2 linked regions of the Chlorobaculum tepidum TLS genome follow. The protein of the gene in region 1 interacts with the protein of each later gene in a pairwise test. Links are inferred from orthologs where the notes say so. Each region holds a gene or a part of one and is shown in the gene's direction. Other genes may lie near its edges. The genes, in order: cysK and cysE.

Region 1 (12,920 bases):
CATTTCCAGCAAATGTTCAAACCAAAACTGTTTACCGTTCTTCCAGAGCTGACCAAGGAGCAGCTTGGCCGTGACATCGTGTCCGGAATTCTCGTCGGCATCGTGGCCCTGCCGCTTGGCATCGCCTTCGCCATTGCCTCGGGCGTTTCGCCCGAAAAGGGCCTCATCAGCGCCGTCATCGGCGGCTTCCTCATCTCCTTTCTCGGCGGCAGCCGCGTCCAGATCGGCGGGCCGACCGGTGCGTTCATCGTTATTCTCTACGGTATCGTGCAGCAGTACGGCCTCAACGGCCTCATGATCGCCACCATCATGGCGGGCGTGATTCTTATCATCATGGGCCTGTCACACCTCGGCTCGCTCATCAAGTTCATCCCCTATCCGGTCGTGGTTGGCTTCACCAGCGGCATCGCGATCATCATCTTTTCGAGTGAAGTCAAGGACTTTCTCGGTCTGCACATGGCCAGCGTACCCGCCGACTTCATCGACAAGTGGGCCGCCTACTTCAAAGCCCTGCCGACGGCCAGCCCGGAGACGATTCTCGTCGGCGCGGTGGCCCTCTTGATTATCGTGTTCTGGCCGAAAGTCTCGCGGAAAATCCCCGGCCCGCTGATCGCCCTCATCGTCACCACCGTGGCCGTGCACATGCTGCATCTCCAGGTTGACACCATCGAAACCCGCTTCGGCGACATTTCGGCCTCGATTCCCGCGCCGAGCTTTCCGTCGCTCGACATGGCGACCATCCGCCACCTCATCATGCCCGCCACCACCATTGCCCTGCTCGGAGCCATCGAGGCGTTACTCTCGGCGGTGGTCGCCGACGGCATGATCGGCGCCCGACACAAGTCAAACATGGAGCTTGTCGCTCAGGGCGTGGCGAACATCGTCTCGCCGCTCTTCGGCGGCATTCCCGTCACCGGCGCGATCGCCCGCACGGCGACCAACATCAAAAACGGCGGGCGGACACCGATTGCGGGCATCGTGCACGCCATCACGCTGCTCGGCATCATGCTGGTGTTCGGCTCGTGGGCCAAGCTGATTCCGATGCCGACTCTGGCGGCGATTCTGATCGTGGTCGCCTGGAACATGAGCGAGCACCACGTCTTCCGACAGCTGCTCAAAAGCCCGAAGAGCGACGTGGCGGTGCTGCTGACCACCTTCGGCCTTACCGTGATCTTCGACCTCACCATCGCCATCGAGGTCGGCATGTTGCTCTCGGTGATCCTCTTCATGAAGCGCATGGCGAGTCTGGCCAACGTCGGCGTCATCACCGGCGAGCTGAAGGACGAGGAGGACGAGGCCGATCCGAACGCCATCGTCAACCGGAGCATCCCTGAAGGCGTGGATGTTTTCGAAATCAGTGGCCCGCTCTTTTTCGGTGCAGCCTCAAAGTTCAAAGATGCCATGCACGTGGTCGAGAAGGCGCCGTCGATCCGGATTCTCAGAATGCGCAAGGTGATGAGCATCGATGCCACCGGCCTGAACATGCTGAAGGAGCTGTTCAACGATTGCCGGAAATCGGGCACAACACTCATTCTTTCCGGAGTTCACACCCAGCCGCTCTTTGCGATGCAGCAATACGGCCTCGCGGATGAAATCGGCGAGGAGAACATCTTCGGGAACATCGACGACGCCCTCGACCGCGCGCGAAGCCTGCTCGGCCTGCCCGTACAGGGACGCCCGGCGGGTTTCGTCGCCAGCGTCAAACGAGAGAAAGAGTTGCAGGCGAAGATCGAAAGCAAAGGCTCCGGCAAGTAACCCGCTCAAAGCAGATTCCCGCTCCGGCAACGTTCGGAGCGGGAATCTGGCATGGAAAGGGTGACGCGCCAGCAGAGCAAATCATGGTTCTTGGCGAACGGGAAAGGGGCAAATCAGAATACTAATTTTATATCCAGTGAATATAAAATAACTATAACATTATGACGTCTTGATAAAAAAACAAGAAAATCATATTCCTTAAATATCTTTCTTTCTGCATGAATCAACAGAAAAGTCAAAATTTTTCTTCCAAATCCGAATCATATTTCTTACACTTAATTTGCAGTATCAAATAATGCAGTACCCTTGAATCACTGCAAACCTCTCGACGGTAGAATAGGGCTAATCGTTAAGCAGTCCTTTTACCCCTTCCCGAACAACAGTGGTTAGCGTTGCGCTTTTTTTTGTTATCGGCTTTTCGATAACAAAAAAAAGACGATCATGAAAAAACTCTTATCAACAATCGGCTTGGGCGTAGCCCTAATGACCGGCTTCGAGCCTTCTCAGGCTTTAGCCAACATCACATTTGTTAACACCAGCACAGGCCCCAACCAGTGGAACTATAAACTTACGGTCGATGGTACTTCTGTTTTGAATCCAGGCGATACCATTACGCTAACGACAACAGGCATAATGACTGGCATCGGCGATTCATCAAACATGATTAATAGTACACTCGCAGATGCTTATACCGCGGTATAGACCGTGACAAGAAGAATTAATCCAAATAGAAGATCTGTTACTATTAATGGTTTCTATGTTACCTCATCAGCTCCCAACGAGACTGTAAATTGGACTGTTAGTACAGGTGGGGGCGGCACAACCGCCGGCCCGGTGCCTGAACCGGCTACCGTGATGCTGCTTGGCATTGGCGGACTTCTCGCTGGCGGACGCAAGCTGTATGAGAGCAGAAAAGAAGAGGTTGCTTTTTGACAGCTCTTGCTGATGACTGTTGTGAGAGAAACGAAGACCCGGTACTTTCCGGGTTTTCGTTGTTCTGGGTCAAGGGAATGGAAAAAAGAAATAGCAGTAAGTTTAACTTCATTATTTGGCAGGTTTCACTTTATATTTGCCGTGTATCTTGTTCGTAATGAGAGCATAACTTATTTCATAAAACCGTGAAAAAAATCACCTCTCTGTTTTTTGTGCTGCTATTCGCCATTCTTGTCGGCTGCTCTGAGAAATCCGCTCAAGAGTCGAATAGCGGCGTGGCGGCAGTTGTCAATGGCGTAGAAATTACCAATCGCCAGATAGACTATTTTTACCAACGCACCGCAATGCCTGGCATGAGTGCAGAAGATTCCGCCAATCTGAAAAGGCGTATTCTTTCTGACCTGATTCGTATCGAACTTCTGGCCGGAAAAGCCAAAGAGATGAAGCTCGACAATAACCCGGACTACAGCATGGCGCTGTATGCCGCACAGAAAAACGTGCTGGCAGGGTTGGCCGAAAGAAAGCTTGCGGGAAATCAGGCACCGGTTACTCCCGACCAGGCAGAATCGGTTGTTCAGAATGCGCCCCAACTGTTTGCGGGACGAAAGCTCTATGTCTTTGAAGAAGTCATCTTTCCCGGCGTCGATATGCCGCTTCTGGAGTCGCTGGACGCCATGGCAACCAATGGAGCACCACTCAGCGGCCTTCTCGATGAACTGAAAGCCAAAAAGAAACCATTCAACAGCTCACTCAAAGCGCTGACCTCCGAACAGCTCCCCGCCCCCATTCTCGCAGTTTTAAACAAGCTTAAACCGAACACACCCCAGGTTGTACGATCGGGAGACAAGGTCTCTGTGATACTGGTCTTGCATGATGCAATTCCGGCTCCCCTCGAAGGCGATCCGGCAAGAAGAGCGGCAGCCGCGATGATTGAAGCCAATCAGAGAAATCAGGCGCTGTCGAAAGCAATGCAAGAATTGCTCGACAACGCCAAAATCACCTACTATAACGAGTATGCAAAAACGGCCGACGGAAAAGACAAGCTCTCGGCGCTTCCTGTGCCTGATGCCAATAAAGCGACCAGAGAACTGTACAAAAAGATTATCCTTGGCTCGGGTTTGACCGCATCATTCACTCTGACAATCATGATGCTAACCGCTGTCATGCGAACATTTTACAGCATGTTGTGGCTGCCACGGCTCTGGCCGGGATCGGCAAACGACGCCGAACGGACAGCAACGTTCGATATTCGACATACCACCCCGCTCTCTCGCCAAATTTACCTTTTTGCCTTGCTGTTGCTGATAGCCGTAGTCATAATTTTCGAGCTTGTGCTGGTCTGGAGCAAGCTGGCCATACTTGCGATGCTCGCTTACATCGCTGGCGGAATAATCGTTGGAGTTTTCGCAAGCTACTTGCTGAATGTCGGTATTTCGAGAGGATGGTCAAGAAAAACCTACATGCTCATCGCGTCCTTTATTGCATTTTTGATTCTTGTCTGCGTTGTGCTAACCATCAAGATGAGTTCTCTCGTGTAAAGAACAGAGCCAACTATATTGAAGTAAATGACCGAAGCGCCGCAAAACGGTCACTTCGGTCATTTACTTCCGTGACATGTCCGGTAAAACTTCAGCAGTTTTTGCCAACACCGGGGTCAAGTGTCATGATCAAACACGCTTACCGTACATAAACATCGAAGGAAACCGGCCAGCGTCACTCCTTGGTGCTGTAGGTTCGTATGCTCGCGATCGAATCGATGCTGTAATAGGTGTTAACCGAAGTGTCAGCAGAGTCCTCGGTCACCCGCAGAAACAGGTCGCTGATAAACAGTACGGCATTTTCATAGACCGTGCCCTCATTGATCTGCAACTTGACCCCTTTCCTGATTTTTCTCGACATGGTGCCATGCAGTGGAACCGATGCGTATTCAAGCACCTTCTCCCATGTCTGCAATGCGCTTCCGGCCATACCCCCCCCCTTTTCATACATTATTGTCAATAATCGACTTATTTTTTTAGTCGATATTAAAATTATATCTTATTTATTAAACAAAAACAAACTCTTCCGCGTTAGTAAGAAGCGACAGGAAGCAACCGCAATCCAACCGTCCGATAAACATGGAACAAACTCCGTTACGCCCGCTGGGCGAAGTCATGGCAATGATCGAGGCGCTCGGCCACGAGGTCACCTACGCCTATGATGACCTGGTCTTCATCAATCACAACGACTTCCTGCTACAGTTCGACGCTGCCGAGCCCAATGCGCTGGCTCTGTTCTTCAACACCGAGTGCAACGCCGCTGAGGCAGACCATGTCGCCGCTCGCATGATTCCCGAAGGAATAGAAAAAGGCCTCATCATCCGCAGAAAAGGCACCTACACCATGACGGAAGCCGAAAGCGACAACCTGCAAATCACCTTCAATCCCTGACGGCGACTTCGGTTATCGGAACCATTTGCAGCGGCGTAACATTATTCCGGAAAAAGGAGAGTGAACCATGCAAAGCTGGTATGACGGGCTTAACAAGCCGAAACTGACGCCACCCAACAAGGTGTTCTGGCCAGTTTGGTCAACGCTGTACGTGCTCATCGCCATAGCACTGATTGTCTATTTCCGGACTCCGGTCAAACCTCACGCCACGACGGTACTTGTCATTCTGGCTGCGCACTTTCTGGCAGGATTTTCATGGACTTCGATCTTTTTCGGAAAAAAGAAAATCTTGGCAGCCCTCATCGATCTGCTCTTCATGGACGCGACGCTTGCCGCCATCATCGTCTTCTTCGCCAACACCAACCCGCTCGCGGCGGCGCTGCTCGCTCCCTACTTCTGCTGGAGCCTTCTGGCCACCTGGCTGAATTTTGGCATCTGGCGGCTCAATCCCGGCAAGCGCTAAATCCACCGACCCGCGCTTGCCGGAAGCAGCCGAATCGCTACCTTACCGGCAGACCGGCAACGACAGTTACAATCTTTTGAATTCACAGCGCATGAAATACTCGGAAGCACAACAAGGAAGGGTCTTCGTCATCCGGCTTGAAGATGGCGACATCTTTCACGAAGAGATCGAACGATTTGCGAAGGAAAAAGGGATCGAGCGGGCCTACCTGAACGTGGTCGGCGGAGCGGACAAAGAGAGCAAACTGGTCGTCGGCCCGGAAGAGAGCCGCACTTACCCGGTCAATCCGATGGAGCACGAACTGTACGACGCGCACGAAATCGTCGGCACGGGCACCTTGTTCCCCGACGACACCAGCGCGCCGGTCGTGCACCTGCACATGGCCTGTGGCCGCGAGGAAAACACCGTGACCGGCTGCGTGCGCAACGGCGTGAAAGTCTGGCACGTCATGGAGGTCATTCTGGTGGAACTGCTCGGCACCCAAGCCCGCCGCCTGCCCGACAAGGCAACCGGCTTCAAACTGCTCGTACCGTGAAGGCGAATTATGAATGCTGAATTATGAATTGTAAAAAGCATCCAACGCTTCTCTCACGAGTCCCATAACTCCCATCCGTCTCATTCTCGTTCCCCACCCTCACGCGAACGGATTCTCCCCACACGCCATTCCAAGCGAGCGGGCTACCGCTTCTTGGGTGATTTTGCCGTTCCAGACATTCAACCCGCCCGCGAGACCGGGCATCACCACCATCGCGCTCTCCAGCCCGAGGTCGGCGAGCCGCCGGACGTAGGGCAGCGTCACGCCGGTCAGCGCCTCGGTCGAGGTGGCGGGATAGGCGGCAGGCATGTTGGTCACGCAATAATGGACAACGCCCTCTTCGATGAAAACCGGATCGACGTGCGAGGTCGGGCGCGAGGTCTCGACGCAGCCACCCTGGTCGATGGCGATATCGACGATCACCGCACCGGGCTTCATCGATTGCACCATGCCGCGTGTGACGAGCTTCGGCGCAGTCGCGCCGGGAAGCAGCACCGCACCGATCAACAGGTCGGTTCCCGGTAACAGCTCTTCGAGATGCTGCTCGTTCGAGTAGATCGTATGCACTTCGGCGGGAAGCTGGGCTTCCAGCTCACGCATCCGGTCGTGGTTGGTCTCCATGACCGTCACCTCCGCGCCAAGTCCTGCAGCAATCCGTGCGGCGCTCATGCCGGCGACGCCTCCGCCAAGCACGAGCACCCTGCCGGGCAGCACACCCGGCACGCCGCACAGCAGCTTTCCTTCGCCGCCGTTGTGCTTCGAGAGATAGTATCCGCCCATGAGCACGCTCATCTTTCCGGCGACCTCGCTCATCGGCGCGAGCAGCGGCAAACGCCCGCCGACCTCGACGGTCTCATAACCAATGGCGGTAACGCCTGAATCCACAAGCGCTTTGGCAAGACCCGGCACTCCGGCCAGATGCAGATAGGTGAAGATGACCAGCTCTTTCCGGAAAAAGCGATACTCCTCCGCCAGCGGCTCTTTCACCTTGACGACCAGCTCGCTCTTCCAGACCTCCTCAGCCGAGGAAGCGAGCACCGCTCCGGCCAACCGGTACTTCTCGTCGCTGAACCCGCTCGCCTCGCCCGCGCCGCGCTCGACAACCACGCGATGCCCCGCACCGACGAGCTGCCGCACGCCCGCGGGAGTGCAGGCCACCCTGGTCTCGCGAATCTTGATTTCCCTTGGAATTCCTATATTCATGGCAGAAAAATGATTAGGATTCTCCGCCTCTCTTTTCAATGTACTGTTTCAGCCTGTTTTCAGGAACAGTGGCAAGTGAAGATGCGGCCTGAAAAAATCCTGCACGAAATCCCGAATGATGACTATTCCGCACGAACCCGCATACTGGCTCCTGACGGCAGGATGCCTGTGCATCGCATCGATCCCGGCCCTGATGCGTTCGATTGCCAAAGGAAAAGCCATCGCCATCGTGGCGCTCTGGCTCGCGCTCTGCATCACGACCCTCTGGCAGTTCGGTCTGCTGCCCGGAGTGGCGACGACCCTGATCTCTGCTGTCTGGGGGGTGATACTGCTCGTCGCATCGCTCATCTTTTCGGGCATCAAATCGATGCCGAACCAGCGCTTCGAAAAGCGCTGAAACGCGCGACCGCCGTCAGCGAGCGTTGGAAAACCACGCAGGCACGAAGCGCCACGCATGTTTCATCTCGCGATCATGGACGACGCAGTCCGGATCGAACCGCGCAACCGTCTCCCAGTAGCGGGCGGAGTGATTCATATGCAGCGTGTGGCACAGCTCGTGAATCATGATGTAGCGCACCAGCAGCGGCGGCAAGAAGATCAGCTTGAGATTGAGATTGATGTTGCCCCGTGACGAACAACTCCCCCACCGGCTTTTCTGCTTTTTCACCGACACTCCAGAAACCTTGAAGCCGTTAATCGACGCCAGCCGCATGAGCTGCGCCCCGAGCTTGAGCTTCGCGCGATGTTTCAGCCACTGTTCGAGCGCCGCAAAGCACATGGCGTGCTCACTGACCGGACCGGAAACCTCAAGCTCGCCTTCGCCCTTTTCCGTGATCGTGATGCGCTGACGTGGCTCGCTGCGATATCTGACCCGCCACGATTCGCCGATTCCTGCAAGCTCGATCACCGTCGGCAACGCCGCGTCGCCCTGCGCGGGTGCGGCAGCGCGATGCTTGTCGAAGGTTCGCCGCACCTTCAGAATCCACTCCCTCTTGCTCTCGACCAGCGCGGGCACCTGTTTTTTGTCGAAGCCGACCGGCACCACCACCGTCAACCCCTCCACCGGCGACATTTTCAGGCGGGCATAGCGCGCCCGCTGGCTCACCTTGACGGTGTATTCGATGCCGGGCGAGTTGCCTCGAAACGAGAGAGCGGACATGCTGGGCGGAACAGAATGATCGTTGCGGAAATGCTCCCGGAGTATAACCAGCCGCGCAAGATAAAAAAAGCGGATATCCCCTTCCCGGCGCTCCGCCAGCACCTGTCGGGCAGCGGAAAAGCCGGGAAACCTGCGTTGCACAGAAGTGGGAGAAAACGGGGATATTCGGGAATGATTCAGGCAAGCGCTTGGCGAAGGTCGGCGACCAGATCGTCCGGATCTTCGATGCCGATCGACAGACGGATGAGGCCGGACGCCATCCGCTCTTCACCGAGCCGGATGCCAACTACCACGGCCTGCGCTGGGCCATCGACCTGCCGGAACCGCTCGCGCCAATCGCCTTCGCGCTCCGCGTGCGCACCGTGCCACTCAGGAACCTCGGCGCGGCAATCTCACCCGACAACTCGTGGATTTTCATCCAGGGCGTCGAGACGCTGCCGGTGCGCATGATCCGCCACTCCGAAAACGCGCTGAAGGTGGCCGGGCATCTGAAAAATCACCCGAAGGTCGCCTGGGTGCGCTACCCCGGTCTGCCGGATGACCCGTCGTACGCACTCGCCTCGCGCGATCTGAAGCGCGGTTTCGGCGGCATGGTGGTATTCGGGGTTAAGGGTGGCTACGACGCGGCGGTGAAGATCATCGACACCATCGACCTCTTCTCGCACCTGGCCAACGTCGGCGACGCCAAGAGCCTGATCCTGCACCCGGCAAGCACCTCGCACAGCCAAATGACAGAGGAGCAGCGAGTCGCAAGCGGTTTGTCGTCCGACCTCATCCGCCTCTCGATCGGCCTGGAGCACCCCGACGACCTCATCGCCGCGCTCGACGACGTACTGGCGGGAGTATGAATTTGTTGTGAATGATAGACAGAAGACCGGCTGGAGATGCCGGTTTTCTTGACCGTAACACTTTTCAACCAAGCGATGCAGGCCGCTCTTTGCCTTGCTCAAGCTGAGGCCGCCCAAGCGACAGCTAACGCTGACAATGCAAAAGCAAGAAGGATGGAAAAATTCAAAGAACTCAAGAAAATGGGATTGAGCAACAATCAACTTGATAACTTTATTCCATGAGGAATGAATTGCATTCCGATGATTTCAAAAGCTTTCTATGCAAACGGCGAGGATATGATTGTATAATTCTTTAGCCATTCGTTTCCGACACAAAAAAGCCTCCGAATTATGGAGGCTTTTTTGTATTGAAGCAATGGATGGGCTGAACGACTAACATCATACCATAAATATACCGTAAACGCGGTAGCCCGGAAACCGCGAATTGTGCTTACCTTGTCCGTACATCCGCAAAAACGAACGAGCACAACAACCCATGCACTTTGAAACCATCGCCATCCATGACGGCAATACGCCGGAGAGCTGCACCGGATCGGTGACGCCGCCGGTTTACCAGACCTCGACTTTCGCGCGTCCCAGCCTCGACGAGCGGGGTGAATTTTTCTATTCGCGCATCGGCAACCCGACGCGCTCGGCGCTCGAATCGACCCTCGCGCTGCTTGAAAATGGCAAACATGCAACGACCTTTGCCTCCGGCGTAGCGGCGATGATGGCCGCTATGCAGGTGCTCAAACCGGGCGATCACGTCGTTTCGAGCCTCGACGTTTATGGCGGCAGCTACCGGATTTTCGAGCAGCTCATGCGTCCGTGGGGCGTCGAAACCTCCTACGCGGCGAGCGAAGCAACGGAGAGTTATATCGAGTGCATCCGCCCGGAAACCCGCATGATCTGGATCGAATCGCCCTCGAATCCTCTTTTGCAGATTTGCGACATCCGCGCCCTCGCCGAGATCGCCAACGAACGTGGCATCGTACTCGCGGTCGATAACACCTTCGCCAGCCCCTACTTCCAGCGCCCGCTCGACCTCGGCGCGCACATTGTCGTGCACAGCACCACCAAGTATCTCGGCGGGCACAGCGACGTGATCGGCGGCGCGGTCGTCGCGTCGGACGACAACCTCAATCTCACGATCCGCAACTACCAGGGCGCGGCGGGCGCGATTCCCGGCCCGTGGGATTGCTGGCTGATTTCGCGCGGCATCAAGACGCTGAAAATCCGTATGGAGGAGCACCAGAAAAACGCGCTGCATCTGGCGCGAGCGCTCGAAAAGCACCCGGCGGTGAGCCGCGTCATCTACCCCGGACTAGAGTCTCACCCGCAGCACGAGCTGGCCAAACGCCAGATGAGCGGCTTCGGCGGAATGCTGACCATCGCGCTGAAAGGCGGACTTCCGGCAGTCCGCAAAATGATCGAGAGCCTGAAACTCTTCGTCATCGCCGACAGCCTCGGCGGCGTGGAGTCACTCGTCGCCTCGCCCGCGCGGATGACTCTCGGCCCACTGAGTCAGGCCGAGCGCGACCGACGCGCCTGCACCGACGACCTCGTGCGGCTCTCGATTGGCCTCGAAAACGCGGAGGATCTCGAAGCGGACCTCCTGCAAGCCCTTGCAACCATCTAAAATTCAACAACATGGCCACCATCGCAAATATCACGAACACCATCGGACGCACGCCGCTGGTGCGGCTCAACAAGCTCGCCAAGGGCCTCGACGCCGATATTCTCCTCAAGCTTGAATACTTCAACCCGCTCGGCAGCGTGAAGGATCGCATCGGGCGCGCCATGATCGAAGCTGCCGAAGCCGAGGGGAAAATCGACGCCCGGACGCTCATCGTCGAGCCGACCAGCGGCAACACCGGCATCGCGCTCGCCTTCGTCTGCGCCCAGCGCGGCTACCGGCTGCTGCTCACGATGCCCGAAACCATGAGCATCGAGCGCCGCAAACTGCTGCGCTACCTCGGCGCGGAGCTGGTGCTCACTCCCGGAGCGCAGGGGATGAAAGGGGCGATTGAAGAGGCGGCGCGGATCGTCGAGGCGGAGAAAAACAGCTTCAACCCCGGCCAGTTCCGCAACCCGGCCAACCCCCTGATTCACCAGGCGACCACCGGCCCCGAAATCTGGAACGACACCGAAGGGCGCGTTGACATGCTTGTTTCAGGCGTCGGCACGGGCGGCACCATCACCGGCACATCACGTTTCATCAAGGCGCTGAAGCCCAACTTCAAAAGCATCGCCGTGGAGCCCAAAGATTCAGCTGTGCTCTCCGGCGGGCAGCCGGGGCCTCACAAAATCCAGGGCATCGGCGCGGGCTTCGTGCCCGATGTGCTCGACGTCTCGCTGCTCGACGAGGTGGTGACGGTGAGCAACGACGACGCGATCTCGACCGCGCGGGCACTCGCTTCGCAGGAGGGCATCCTCTGCGGTATCTCCTCCGGCGCGGCGGTTCACGCAGCCATCGAAGTGGCGAAACGCTCGTCATCCGCAGGCAAAACCATCGTCGCCATCATCCCGAGCACCGGCGAACGCTACCTCAGCACTGCGCTGTTTGAAGACATCGAAGCGTGAGAAATCCGCTTTTATCATTCAGGAGGGTTTCAACCCGACGGATATTTGAAAATCTTACATTCACATTGCCCCGGCTTTCAAGCCGGGGTTCAAAAGAAGAGTAAACACCCTCCGTCCGGTTTCGATCTGTCATTACGACTCTGGCAACAAAAAATCGCAATCGACGCTGTAGTAAAATCTTAGGCTAAAGCCCTGATTCATTGTATCTTATCCGCATACCCCAAACTGAAGTCCGGGGCAATTGTTTAAGAGCTTTAATGGCCGGAGCAATAACTCTGGCATGTACAATTCGTTTTGAGGCCAACGCGGAACATGTATATTTGTCGTCAGGCACGAAACAAACCGTTTATCACTATCCATTTCCCATGTCCACGATCCACATCACCCTGAACGGCGAGCGCAAGGAGGTGCCGGCGGGATCGACGGTCTCGGAGCTGCTGGTCATCGCGGACGCTGATCGTCAGCCGGTGGCTGTCGTGGTCAACGAACATATCGTGCGTCCCGACCAGCGAGACTCGTATATCTTGCAGGAGCGCGATCAGGTCGAAATTCTTGTTTTCGCTGGCGGAGGCTGATCGTCGCCAGCTTAAAGTCTGTTACTGTAACTCCATGGATTCACTTCGCTTAGGCACATACACCTTCTCATCCCGCCTGATTCTCGGCACCGGCAAATTCAGCAGCACTTCGGCGATGATCAAGGCCGTCCGCGCGTCGGGTACGCAGCTCGTTACCGTGGCGTTGAGACGTTTCAATCGCGAACAGGCCGAGGATGATCTGTTCGGCCCGCTGTCGGAAATCGAGGGACTCACGCTGATGCCTAACACCTCCGGCGCGGCGACGGCCAAAGAGGCCATCAAGGCGGCGCACATTGCGCGCGAACTCTCCGGCAGCCCGTTCATCAAGGTCGAGATTCACCCGAACCCGCACCACCTGATGCCCGACCCGATCGAGACCTGGGAAGCGTGCAAGATTCTCGCCGCAGAAGGGTTCATCGTCATGCCCTACATTCCGGCGGATCCGGTGCTGGCCAAGC
Region 2 (6,313 bases), 660 kb from region 1 along the record:
CGAGCTGGACGCTCATGGTGCTGACGGCCATCATTTCGAATTACTCCATCGGCAGTTATCTCAAAGTGTTCACGCCGGAGCGGCTGACGCAGGTGGCCGAAATTGGCGGCCTTGTCGCACTTACCTTCGGCCTCATTGCCGTGCTTGGCGTTGAGCGCCGGAACGCCGGGGTCGGCGTTCACAAGGAGAAGCACAGTATTCCCTTTTCACAGGCGATCCGCCTGCTCGCGTCGTCGCCCAACACGATGCTTTTCGCGCTCTACATCTTCATCTCCATTTTCGCCCTTTTCGCCAACGAGGTGGTGATGGATCCCTTTGGCGCGGAGGTGTTCGGGATGCAGGTTTCTGAAACGACCAAGCTTTTCAAGCCGGTGATGGGCGGCACGCAGCTCATCTTCATGCTGCTGACCGGTTTTTTGCTCTCCCGCATCGGCACGCGGCGCGGCGCCTATTTCGGTAACGTGTTCGGTGCGGTAGGCTTCGGGCTGATTATCGCTGCCGGGTTCATGCACGACGTGCAGTTTCTGCGTATCGCGCTGGTCGTGACCGGCATCGGCCTCGGCGCGGCGAGCGTCTCGAACATCACCATGATGATGAACATGACCGCCGGGCGCAGCGGTATTTACATGGGGTTGTGGGGGACCGCGCAGAGCCTCGCTATCTTCATCGGCCATTCGAGCGCGGGCGTGATTCGCGACCTCGTCTTCCACTTTTCGGGCAACCACATGTTGGCCTACGCGGCGATTTTCGTGCTCGAAATCATCGCCTTCACCATTTCCAGCCTGGTGCTGCCGCACGTGTCGCGCGAGGCATTCGAAGCGGAGAGTGCCGAGAAAATGTTGGAACTTGAAGCCGCCGCAGAAGCGGGCTGATCATAAAAAGGAGCTTTGCCATGACCTATGTTTTCGGACCCGTCTCCTCCAAGCGTCTCGGCCAGTCGCTTGGTGTCGATCTGTTGCCATCCAAAAGCTGCACCTGGAACTGCATCTACTGCCAGCTTGGCCGCACGACGGCGTTCGTAACGGAGCGGCGTGAATTTTTCCCGAAAGAGGAGATTCTCTCGGAGATTCTCGAAACGGTCGCGAGCGGCAAGCCGATCGACTGGATCACCTTTGTCGGCTCCGGCGAGACGACGCTCTACAAAGGGCTCGACTGGCTGATTGCCGAAGTCAAAAAAATCTCGAAAATCCCGGTGGCGGTCATTACCAACGGCTCGCTCTTGAGTGATCCGGAAGTCCGTCGGGAGCTGCTCGAAGCCGATGCTGTGCTGCCGTCGCTCAACGCAGGTTCACCAGAGCTGTTCGAGCGCATCGACCGCCCTGCGCCTGGCTTTACCTTCGAGAAACATGTCGAGGGTTTGAGGCTTTTTCGGCAGGAGTATCGCGGCAAGCTCTGGGTCGAGGTGATGCTCATCAGAGGAGTGAACGATTCGGAGGAGGCGCTGAAGGAAATGGCGGCGGTGCTTGCGGAGATTCGTCCCGACATGATTCATCTCGTTATGCCGACCCGCCCCGCGCCCGAAAGCTTTGTCGGCATTCCGGACGAAGAACTCATCCAGCGCGCGGTTTTCGTTCTTTCCTCTTCCGCTCCGGTGCTGCATCCCGCCAAGGGGGAAATGAACCTTGGTTCGGTGGGCAACTTGCTCGACACCGTTGCGGGCATCGCCTCGCGCCACCCGGTACAGGAACGCGAACTTGAAGCGGCTCTCGGCAAGCTTTTTGACGGCGACGCCGCGAAAATCCGCGAAACAATGGGCGAGCTGCTCGCCTCGGGTCGCTTCGAGAAAGTCCGGCAGGGCAGCGAGCTGTACTGGATCGTTAAATCGGCATAACCCGGGTGCTTAACCGCTGCATTCGACAGCAGAAAACGGCTCGGCACCCGGAGATGGTCATGCCTGGCCGGGGTCAGTATTAGGGTTTCCACGAATCGCTGTTCTGGTCATACCGGTCGCCGGAATCTCTTCGATCGTCATAATACCTCCGGTCGTCCCGGTCACGATCTCTGTCTCGCCTATCCTCACGGCGATACCGGTCATCCCTGTCTCTTCGTCCGTCTTTATGGTACGGGTATGACGCGCAGCCGGTAATGGCGAGCAGCAGTGTCAGTACAAACAGTTTTTTCATCATGGCCTCCAGGTCAAGCAGCATTGTTTCCGGAATTGTCGGGCAGCGTTTCTGACGCTTTACACAATTGGACGACGCAATTGTGCAAATCAGTCACCGGTGAGCTTTTTGGGGCATGTGATGAATAGTCCCATCGTTACACTGTTTGCAGAATTGAAACCTTCCAAAATGTTATGTTCGTAGCGGTTGCAGGCGTGAGACGATTTTATCTACAAATCGACAGCCAGAATCTTTCACATCAATAACCGTTAAACAGCAATGAAATTTCAGGCACTGAGATACGGCGAATTCTTCCAGGGCAAGATCAGCCTCTATCATCACAAGCGACCGCTTATCGTCAGGTTTCTCGAATGCATCAACAAGGGAACGCAGGAGTGGCTCGTCGATTTCTATCCTGGGAATGGTCTCGCTTCCGGAATGGTGCTTGCCATCGACCATGACAATCAGCATGTGCTGTGTGAAATCACCGGCAAAAAAGGACGAGGGCGATATATCCGTGTGCTGAATCCCAAAATCACTATCGAAGAACTCTGGCAGCAGAGCGAGCTGGCGCTTGCCGACAGGCTGGAGCGCTGAATTGCCCGACGGATCGCCGGTGTTGTCCGCGCGTTCTGGTGAAGTTTAATCGGCATGACCGATTTGCCGTAAACAGGGTTTCTGGTTCGCTTTCCTGAAGCTGTATGCTTGAAAATAAGCATACCTTCTCACAGGTATATATGCTTCCGGGACCAAACATATACTTATTTTTCTTTGTTCGGTCGATGACCTGTCTCGATTTGCGTCCGCTTACCCGCCCGTGTAGTCCGCCCAATTGTTCGGTGTTTCGTACCAGCGGAGGTTTTTGAGAATGACCCCTTCGGGAAGCTTGCCGCTGATCTGGTTGAAGGCCCATCTGGCGAGGCATTCGGCGGTGGGGGGGGCGTCGGTTACAAGCACGCGGGTGTTGCGTTTGAGGATGAATTCGAGGTCTTCCTTGTCTTCTTTCCAGACTGCGAAGCCGTGGTCGAGCTGATCGTGGATATGTTCGTCCATGATCTGCCGCAGGAACTTGAAATCTATTACCATGCCTTCTTCGGCATCTCCGGCGCGGTCGATGACCGGCCCTTCGACGGTTGCCACGATAACGCCGCGATGCCCGTGCAACTGGTTGCAGAACGTGAAGCTGTTCGGAAGGGTGTGGCCGTAGTCGATCTCGATTTTTCTGGAGATGAGCATGGTGTCGCGTAGTGTCGTGTTCACGGAAATGTTAACGAAGTGTACGTAAATTTTTCCATAAAACACAGAGCTATCGGGATAGCCAGAAAGGTCGATCATGGAGGGCATTTCCGGAACAGAAGATCGAGAATGGCAAGCGGGTGGTTTGCCTTGTTTTGTTTACATTTGTCGGTTAGTGCCGCTGCTCGACGCTGGGAAACCTTTAAGCTGCTGGCGGCGCTTTATTGCATGATGCGGCAGGTAGTTGTTTCGGGTTGCCGTAACCATCCAAAAGGAAGTTATGAGTGTACAGGATATCTGGTCATTGATTCGTGAAGAAGCGTGCCTCGAGTGCGAGCGTGAGCCGGAGATCCGGCTGTTTCTGGAACAGCACATTTTGCGATATGAGGAGTTCGCTCCGGCGCTGGCGATGCTGCTTTCGGTGAAGCTTGGGTCGAAGCACTTTCCGCCGCCGGTGCTTGAAGGAATCTTCGAGGATTTTTATCGGCAAAGCCCCGAATCTGTCCGGTGCGCAGCCTGCGACATGGAGGCTACCCGTGAGCGTGACCCGGCAGCGGTGAACTATTTCGAGATCATGCTTTTTCTCAAGGGCTACCAGGCGCTTCAGTCTTACCGGCTGGCTCACTGGCTGTGGCAGAATGACCGCAAATCGCTGGCCTATTTCCTCCAGAACCGCATGTCGGAGGTTTTCGCGGTAGATATTCATCCTGCGGCTAAAATCGGCAAGGGCATTCTGCTTGATCATGCCACGAGCCTTGTCATCGGCGAGACCGCCGTGGTAGAGGATAATGTTTCGCTTCTGCACGAGGTGACGCTTGGTGGCACCGGCAAGGATTCGGGTGACCGGCATCCGAAAGTCGGTAAGTCGGTGATGATTGGCGCCGGGGCCAAGATTCTCGGAAACATCAAAATCGGAGAAGGTGCGAAGGTCGGGGCGGGCAGCGTGGTGCTCGATGATGTTCCGCCGCACTACACGGTTGCTGGTGTGCCAGCACATATCGTGGGGCGCACTGAAGTTCCCGAACCCTCTCTCGATATGAACCAGCGCCTCATTTTTCCGGAAAAACAAAAGCCGAAAGGCGAGCAGCACTCGTGCTTATAAAGAGTAGCTGCGGGTGATGGGAAGATTGGGTTGTGTTTGCCTTTCTTTTTGATTCGCAATCTATCACAAATGAATCTCGCAAGGTCGTCGGGATGGCCACTTTTTGATGTTCCATGACAGCATTTTTGAGGTGGCGTCATCCCGTTACTACCTGATGCGAGGGTGCTTGAGGAATTTTTTACCCATGCGCATCTGAACCGTCATGCTTTTACAAACAGCCGATGCATAAACCATTGCTCAGTAATGGAGTGTTCAGTGCCAAGTTTCATGATAGTTTATGGTTGAAGAAGCCATCATCCTGAACAGGGTACTCTCTTCGTCTCGGTTTCAATAATCCATTCTTTTTATGTTCAAGCCCAGCTTCCCGTCATCACCACGGGGGTGCTGGGTTTGACGACTTTACGCGCTCCATTTGCCGTTTTTCAGCAATGATAATGCACGAATTGTTCAAATATGAAATACCTATAAGGCAGCAAAAACTTTTTGTGTCTTTTTGTGACTTGTTATATATTAAAAGTGAGCAAAGTAAGTGCGAATATATAAATGGCTAAAAATAGCGAGTAGTTTTTCTGGTTGCCGCATATATAGATCGCGTGTAATGTATTTTGATATAAGAGAATAAAGGTTTTAATCTGAAAAGAGAAATCATCATGGAACAGCTTCTTTCATCTTTAATCAGCGTGTGGTCAGACATCTCTCCCATGCAGAAGGTCATAGTATTATCGGCAGTCGGCGTGATGAGCGTCGTATGGTGGATCAGGCATCTCGACAAAGAGGCGGGAGCTGATTAAAATTTCTCTTCTGCTTTTTGTTTTTGTCGTTCTGAGCAAAAAAAATCGCTCAAACTACAGCCTATATCGACTTTTAAGACATCCACGGTTTCGATTCAAAAAGAACCAGACCGTAGATGCTTCAGTGAATTTCCTACACAATATCGACGACCATCTCCACCGGAAAGTGGTCGCTGAATCCTTTCTTCGTTTCTTTATCAAAAGCCTTGGGTCTCCCCTTTGCTCCAGGAGCCATTTCCGCCGTGGTGAATATCCGCATCGACCCTGGCTGTGCCTTGAGGCCTGACGTACCGTAATAAAGTCCGCGCGATACCATGAACTGGTCGAAAACATTCATAGTGTTTGCTGAGTCGCCGCTGAAAAAGATCATGCCCTTATCCGGATGGGCGAGCAGTGGCCACGAGTGGCTGAACAATGCTGGCTGGTGTTCGATGTACGACGCATTGATGGGCGGAATTTCGCGGTTCGGTGCGGCTTTCAGCTCCTCTTCGACTTTGTCGAGGTCTTTGGATGCCAAGAGATAGTCGGTGACGCTGCGACAGAACGGATCATCGTTGAAATCACCTGTCAGCAGTATGTTGCGGTTCCATCGGGCATTCAGCTCGGCAAGTGTTCCTGCAGTGTCCGGAAGCTTGGCGTACTCCTTCCTCTCGATTTTCAGTACATCATTTACGAGCTGGCCGCAACGCTTCGCAACGGCGATGCGAAGCGGCTCCGATTGATACTGCCCGTTCTTGCGCGATGGCTAATGGTTTACGAATACATTCAGTTCGGCCTCGGAACCCTTGAGGGTCACCCGAACCTGAAAGATGCCACGCGTGGGAAAACGGAAGTTGCGCCTATGGCCTTTCGTGTCTTTTGCGGGCGAAGTTTTGAATACCTTCGACGAGTAGATGGGCGAACAGTCGATGCCCCCGGATGTCCGGCGACTCGATATGCGCCAGACGATAGTTCTTGCGACCGATCTGTTGTGATCGGCTTTTGGTTTGGCTCCGTTTTTTCTCGTTTAAGAGACGCCAATCGTCAGAGAAAACGGTGTAGTTCCGTGTAAGATAGCGCTCTTTACTTTTCCTGTCAAAATG

Evidence for each region.
Region 2: the proteins of cysK (region 1) and cysE interact in binary tests that used the Escherichia coli proteins (3 or more experiments, as listed by UniProt). The link is inferred for Chlorobaculum tepidum TLS from one-to-one orthologs.

What each region holds. Positions count from the first base shown.
Region 1 is NC_002932.3:684,264-697,183, reverse strand. The notes cover bases 10,010-12,920. They hold cysK (cysteine synthase A), read left to right. Parts: upstream 10,010-10,954; coding sequence 10,955-11,887; downstream 11,888-12,920. Other genes in these bases: AYT24_RS03245 (thiazole synthase), read left to right, coding at 12,497-12,920; thiS (sulfur carrier protein ThiS), read left to right, coding at 12,253-12,462; AYT24_RS03260 (trans-sulfuration enzyme family protein), read left to right, coding at 10,010-10,943. Also shown: AYT24_RS03330 (SulP family inorganic anion transporter), read left to right, coding at 13-1,755; AYT24_RS03325 (hypothetical protein), read left to right, coding at 2,197-2,457; AYT24_RS10610 (PEP-CTERM sorting domain-containing protein), read left to right, coding at 2,590-2,688; AYT24_RS03315 (EpsD family peptidyl-prolyl cis-trans isomerase), read left to right, coding at 2,874-4,226; AYT24_RS03310 (hypothetical protein), read right to left, coding at 4,402-4,656; AYT24_RS03305 (hypothetical protein), read left to right, coding at 4,806-5,117; AYT24_RS03300 (TspO/MBR family protein), read left to right, coding at 5,185-5,580; AYT24_RS03295 (PPC domain-containing DNA-binding protein), read left to right, coding at 5,672-6,115; ald (alanine dehydrogenase), read right to left, coding at 6,215-7,318; AYT24_RS03285 (hypothetical protein), read left to right, coding at 7,434-7,715; AYT24_RS03280 (M48 family metallopeptidase), read right to left, coding at 7,731-8,477; AYT24_RS03275 (PLP-dependent transferase), read right to left, coding at 8,654-8,737; AYT24_RS03265 (hypothetical protein), read left to right, coding at 9,362-9,547; more of AYT24_RS03260, read left to right, coding at 9,801-10,009.
Region 2 is NC_002932.3:1,345,494-1,351,806, reverse strand. Bases 2,709-5,529 are described here. They hold cysE (serine O-acetyltransferase), read left to right. Parts: upstream 2,709-3,618; coding sequence 3,619-4,440; downstream 4,441-5,529. Other genes in these bases: AYT24_RS06490 (hypothetical protein), read right to left, coding at 5,365-5,529; AYT24_RS06500 (6-pyruvoyl trahydropterin synthase family protein), read right to left, coding at 2,910-3,338. Outside these bases: AYT24_RS06520 (BCD family MFS transporter), read left to right, coding at 1-872; AYT24_RS06515 (radical SAM protein), read left to right, coding at 893-1,831; AYT24_RS06510 (hypothetical protein), read right to left, coding at 1,911-2,147; AYT24_RS06505 (hypothetical protein), read left to right, coding at 2,382-2,699; more of AYT24_RS06490, read right to left, coding at 5,530-5,748.